Linked DNA regions of Panacibacter microcysteis. The protein of the gene in region 1 interacts with the protein of each later gene in a pairwise test. Links are inferred from orthologs where the notes say so. Each region holds a gene or a part of one and is shown on either strand. Other genes may lie near its edges.

Region 1 (2,937 bases):
AAGATCGAAAAAATATCTGCTATGCCAGTAAAGATGTTGAGCGCAGTCAGGTAACCAAGTTTTCTTTTCTCGTCTTTGGAAAGAATGACACTGATATTGCGAAGCAGTTTTTTCAATAAAGCCTGGTTGATGTGAAGCGGCAATTTATAGGATATAAGAAAAGAAAAAAAATTAAGTGTACCGGGCCGGTCATTGGCATGTTTGTGACAGTGCAACTGCTACACCCGCATCGATGTTGAATAATGGTTTGCAGATGAAGTGTGCGACGCAAGGGACGATGCCATGTAAACCAATAGCCGAAATCATGAAAAAAAACTCCTGCTTCTTTACGGGTAATGGCTTATAATGCCAGCCGTACTTTGCGTATCGTTTGCAAACTGTGCTGTAATGATTTACTTTTGCCGTTCAATTTTTTGAAATTATGTTGGTTGGTCTGAATAATGTAACGTTTGAATTTGGGTCGAGATTAATTGTTGAGAATGCCACATGGCATATAATGCCCGGTGACCGTACGGGGCTGATAGGGTATAACGGCACGGGTAAATCAACTTTACTGAAAGTTATTGTAGGGGAATATTTACCGAGTGCAGGCACCGTTGAGCGGGGCAGGGAAACAACCATTGGCTACCTGCACCAGGATTTGCTGAGTTTTGATACAAACGATTCGATACTTGAAGTGGCTATGGGCGCTTTTGAGCGGGTTAAGCAACTGGAAAAAGAACTTGACCTGCTCGTAAAAAAAATGGAGTCGCCTTCATTTACCGGCGATAGTGCGGCAGATGAGGCGTTGCTGCATGAGTATTCAGACAAGTTACACGAAATGGATGTATTGGATGGGTACAACATTCATCATAAAACAGAAGAAGTTTTACAGGGACTAGGTTTTGAGAACAGTGCATTACAACGACCGTATAAAGAATTTAGCGGAGGTTGGCGCATGCGTGTACTGCTTGCTAAAATGATATTGCAACAACCCGATGTTCTCTTGCTGGATGAACCTACGAACCACCTTGATCTCCCGTCTATTGAGTGGCTGGAGAAATATTTGTTGCATTATAAGGGCAGCGTAGTGATTGTGAGCCATGACAAATTTTTCCTGAACCGTATGGTTAATAAAATTGTGGAGGTTTACCAACAGGAATTACATCATTACACGGGTGACTACGATTATTACGAGACTGAAAAAGCTTTGCGTATTGAAATGCAGCAACGCGCTTTTGAAAACCAGCAGGATTACATACGCCAGAACGAGCGGCTGGTTGAACGTTTCAGGGCAAAGGCTAGTAAAGCCGCCATGGCGCAAAGTATTATGAAAAAGCTTGATAAACTTGAGCGGATAGAGCAGGTTGAAATTGAAAGACCCAACCTGAGAATAAACTTTAAAGTAGATAAACAGCCCGGTAAAATTATTGCCACTTTAAAAGATGCGACTAAAAAATTTGGTGCCCTTACGATTGTTGATGGTGCCGAAGCAGAAATTAACCGTGGTGATAAAATAGCACTGATTGGCGCGAACGGAAAAGGTAAATCTACTTTATTGCGAATGATTGCAGGTACTGAAACATTTGACGGAGAAAGAATATGGGGCCACAATGTGGATGAAAGTTTTTATGCACAACATCAGCTGGAGGCATTGAATGTTAACAACACCATTCTTGACGAAATGAAGGAATGTGGCAGTGGTAAAACAGAACTGGAACTGCGTGCATTAATGGGTTGTTTTCTTTTTAGCGGAGATGATGTAGATAAAAAGATAAAGGTATTGAGCGGAGGAGAAAAGGCAAGGGTAGCATTGGCTAAAGTAATTGCAGGCAAAGGTAATTTTCTGATGCTTGATGAGCCTACAAACCACCTGGATATGCATAGTGTGGAATTACTGGCTGAGGCACTCAACAAATATGAGGGTACATCTATACTTGTAAGCCATGACCGCTTTTTTATTTCGAAGACTGCCAATACCATTTGGGAGATTATTGACAATGAGATAAAAGTTTTTAAAGGTACTTACAAGGAATACGTTGACTGGAAAGAACGTATGGCAAAACAAAAACCTGCCGAAGAGACAGTAAAAGAACCGGTACAAAAAATTGCAGAACAACCTGCCAAAACGCAGGAAAACGTTGCCGACAGAGATCAAAAAAAAGAATTACAAAAACTGCAACGACAGTTTAGCAAACTGGAAGAAGACATTAACAGGCTAAATAACAGCAAAACTACCCTTGAGGCGGATCTTGGAAATCCTGGTATCTATGCTGACAGAAATAAATTTCAGCAGGTAGAACACGAGCATAAACTCGTCTTATCAAAGCTTTCGGCAGCGGAAAAACAATATGAAGAGTTGTTTGAAAAAATTGTAAGGCTGGAAGGATAAATGGTGTATACCTAAAAACAAAAAACCGTCACGGACGGCTTCTGTTTTTCACATAACCCGACGGAGTATTATGTCCTGGGAGATGTAAAAGGTAGGGTTTAGGGAGAAATGGGATATTAAAAAAAACTTAACTACTATTTGTTATTTATCAATCTGTAGCTAAACTAAGGGGAAGGATCGAATCAATTTGATGTGACGAAATAACTGCGCCATTTTTAGGAATAAGTGCTGGGATATTTGTAATAACTGCTTTACTCCTCTCCTATAAAATTTATTAAAAACTCCTTTTTACGCCTTGTAGCAAGTGGTATCTTAATGCCATCCTCCATTTCCACAATTGCATTTAGTTTGTGGTAGCGTTTTATAAAGTTAGTGTTGATAAGATGGGAATGGTGAATACGGAAAAAGATATCTTCGGGCAGCAAATCTTCATACTCTTTCAGGTTTTTTACAGAAACGATCTTTCTGCCATCGCTCATGAAAAAGAGTGTATAGCGCCCTTCCGCTTCGCAACGAATAATATTGCTGACCACGATAAATTCATAGCCAAAATGAGCAGGAACGGC
Region 2 (3,294 bases), on another replicon or contig:
AATCTTCGCTTACTGCTGCTTCATGGTCTGCAGATGAAAGAAATGCGACGCAAGGGACGATGCCATGAAAACCTATAGCTGGTACCAAAATAAAAAAGCCCGGATCTTTATGAGCCGGGCTTTTGTAATACTATGAGGCACCTGTTGCGTCGCACTCTTCAACGTTTAGACCTTTATTGGACAAATGTGAAGATCACGTTTTGTTATAACTGCAACTTTGCTGCTATATACTAAATGCTGTTTGAATAATCTCTTCCTGCTCCTGCTTATGTACTTTGGCATAACCTGTAGCTGTGGCGGCACTTGGATTACGGCTTATTACACCATAATTCAGGCTTTTTAAGTTCATTTGAAGAAATGAGGCCGCACCCATATTCAACGGTTCTTCCTGCACCCAAAACCAAACGGCCTTATTGTATTTCTTATATAAATCTTCCAGTTGTTTCAACGGCAGTGGATAAATCTGTTCCAGGCGTACCAGTGCAATATCGCTCCTACCCTCTTTTTGTTTTCTCTCAGCAAGGTCAAAATACAATTTACCGGAGCAGAACAACACTTTCTTTACCTCATTAGCATTTGCAGCTTCGTCGTCTATGACTTCCCTGAAACCACCGGTTGTAAACTCGCTGATATGGCTGTAACTGCCGGGATGCCTCAGGTTTGCCTTTGGCGCAAAATTGATCAGCGGTTTTCTGAAAGGCCATGCCACCTGTCGTCTTAATGCATGGAAAAAGTTTGCCGCCGTAGTAATATTAGTAATAATCATGTTGTTCTCAGCACAAGCCTGCAGGTAGCGTTCCAAACGTGCACTGCTATGTTCCGGGCCCTGCCCTTCGTAGCCATGTGGTAACAACATAACAACGCCATTCATCCTGTTCCATTTCTGTTCGCCTGCGCTTATGAACTGGTCTATCATGGTTTGCGCGCCGTTGCTGAAATCGCCAAACTGCGCCTCCCAAAGTACCAAAGCATGTGGGTTTGCCATAGCATAGCCATATTCAAAACCCAATACACCATACTCGCTCAGTAAGGAGTTATAAATTCTGAACTGACCTTTGGCACCTTCAATCCTGCTTAACCTGCTGTATTCTTTGTCAGTATTTTCATCTCTCAGCACCGCGTGGCGATGAGAGAAAGTTCCTCTCTTAACATCCTGGCCGCTCATGCGCACATCATTGCCGTCAAGCAATACACTTGCATAACCCAACAATTCGCCGGTTGCCCAGTCAACTTTATTTTCGCCCTGGAAAAGCTTTATTTTATCCTGTATAATTTTTTCGACCTTTTTCAATGGTGTGAAATCACCTGGCCATACCATCAATGCATCGAATAGCTTTTTAAAATTTTCTTCGCTTATTGCAGTATTGGGAGATTGTACAAAATCTTCTGAAGTTGCTTTTCTAAGGCTTTTCCACCACAATTCCGGTTGCTGGTAGTTATAAGGAAGCGGGTTTTGCTTTATTTCATCGAGGCGTTCCTGCAGATCTGCCCAGAATTTCTTTTCCATCTCTTTGGCAAGATCTTTTGCATCAGCTTCGCCATTGTCAAGCAGGTAACTGGTGTAAATTTCTCTTGGGTTCTGGTGTTTGTCGATCAATGCATACAAATGTGGCTGCGTAAACTTCGGATCATCGCCTTCATTGTGGCCATGTTTACGATAGCAAACCATATCGATGAAGATATCTGCATTAAACTGCTGGCGGTAACGGGTAGCAATCTCCACGCATTTAACAACGGATTCTGCGTCGTCTCCGTTTACATGCATAACCGGCGCCTGTATGGCACCAGCAAGCGAGGTACAATAATCAGAACTGCGGGCATCATCAAAATCTGTAGTAAAACCAATCTGGTTATTGATTACAAAGTGTATGGTGCCACCGGTATGGTAGCCTTTCAGATCGCTCATCTGCAACACCTCGTAAACTATTCCCTGGCCTGCAATAGAAGCATCTCCGTGTATGAGTATGGGAAGTATTTTATCGAAATCGCTGGCGTACATTACATCTGCCTTTGCTCTTGCAAAACCCACCACAACAGGATCAACCGCTTCGAGGTGCGAAGGATTGGGCATTAGTTTTAAGTGAATTGTTTTATTGCCGGTCGTCGTTACCTCGCTACCATATCCCATGTGGTATTTTACGTCTCCGCTACCCATGGTCTGGTCGAGTTTGGCGGTGCCTTCAAATTCGCTGAAGATCTGCTCATAGGTTTTACCCATAATGTTTGCAAGTACATTCAGTCTTCCGCGGTGGGCCATTCCAATAACCACCTCCTGTACATCGTGGTCTGCGGCAGTGTTGATAATGGCATCAAGTGCTGCAATAGTTGTTTCTCCACCTTCCAGTGAAAATCTTTTCTGACCGATATATTTGGTATGGAGGAATTTTTCAAACATAACGCCCTGGTTCAGTTTTTCAAGGATACGTTTCCTTTTTTCAAGCGGCAATGGATCATTGAATTTTTTCTCCATTTCGTTGTATAACCAGTCTACCCTTTCCTGCTCGCTGATGTATTTGAATTCAACACCTACATGGGTTGCATAGGCTTTTTTGAGGTAGTCGATGATATTTTTAAGGGTAGTTTTTCCCAAACCTACCAACTGGCCGGCATAAAATTCTTTATCAAGATCAGCTTCGGAAAAGCCAAAAAAGCCAAGATTCAGGTTAGCACCGCGATCTTTTCTTTCCCTGATGGGGTTTGTTTTTGCAATGAGGTGCCCCTTGTTCCTGTATCCGAGAATCATCCTGTACACCCGGATTTCCCTCATCCAGTCTACATTTTCAGATGGTGTAGCAGTGGAAGGTGCTGAAGCGCCATTACCATTGACGGCAACACTGCTTACAGCAAAGTCGAAACCTTCGAAAAACTTACGTAGTTCTGGGTCTACACTTTCAGGGTTTTTGGAAAAATCATTGTATAAACTTTCAACAAATGCGGGATGTGAGCTAGTGATATAGGAAAAATCTTTCATCTTCAGTGCTTTTAAAAAGATATGGCGGATGCAAATATCGCTTATTGAGACCATATTGCAATTGCCGTATTAAAATTTGACATTTGCAAAAACGGATTGCCCGGGAGTAAAATTTTAGGATTTCCCAGCAATTTTTTTTCTTTTTTTAATGGATATACATACCTTTGCCGTCCGAAAAAAATAAAAATGGCAAATCATAAAGCTACAAAGAAAGATACACGCCAGGCAGCGAAACGCAGAGACAGAAATCGCTACTACGGTAAAACTACCCGTAACGCTATTCGTGATCTGAAAGAGGTGAAAGAAGAGAAAGCTTATACCGA

Evidence for each region. Proteins that work in one complex are often made in the same cells at the same time.
Region 2: the proteins of I5907_RS14630 (region 1) and I5907_RS10400 interact in binary tests that used the Escherichia coli proteins (3 or more experiments, as listed by UniProt). The link is inferred for Panacibacter microcysteis from one-to-one orthologs.

Annotation. Positions count from the first base shown.
Region 1 is NZ_JADWYR010000002.1:642,731-645,667, reverse strand. What follows is about bases 3-2,896. They hold I5907_RS14630 (ABC-F family ATP-binding cassette domain-containing protein), read left to right. Parts: upstream 3-421; coding sequence 422-2,371; downstream 2,372-2,896. Other genes in these bases: I5907_RS14625 (LytR/AlgR family response regulator transcription factor), read right to left, coding at 2,623-2,896; I5907_RS14635 (ATP-binding cassette domain-containing protein), read right to left, coding at 3-116. Outside these bases: more of I5907_RS14635, read right to left, coding at 1-2; more of I5907_RS14625, read right to left, coding at 2,897-2,937. UniProt on the Escherichia coli protein: Genetic data indicate it may be involved in ribosome assembly or function.
Region 2 is NZ_JADWYR010000001.1:2,551,941-2,555,234, reverse strand. The notes cover bases 24-3,274. They hold I5907_RS10400 (2-oxoglutarate dehydrogenase E1 component), read right to left. Parts: upstream 2,972-3,274; coding sequence 224-2,971; downstream 24-223. Other genes in these bases: rpsT (30S ribosomal protein S20), read left to right, coding at 3,158-3,274. Outside these bases: I5907_RS10405 (outer membrane beta-barrel protein), read left to right, coding at 1-2; more of rpsT, read left to right, coding at 3,275-3,294. UniProt on the Escherichia coli protein: E1 component of the 2-oxoglutarate dehydrogenase (OGDH) complex which catalyzes the decarboxylation of 2-oxoglutarate, the first step in the conversion of 2-oxoglutarate to succinyl-CoA and CO(2).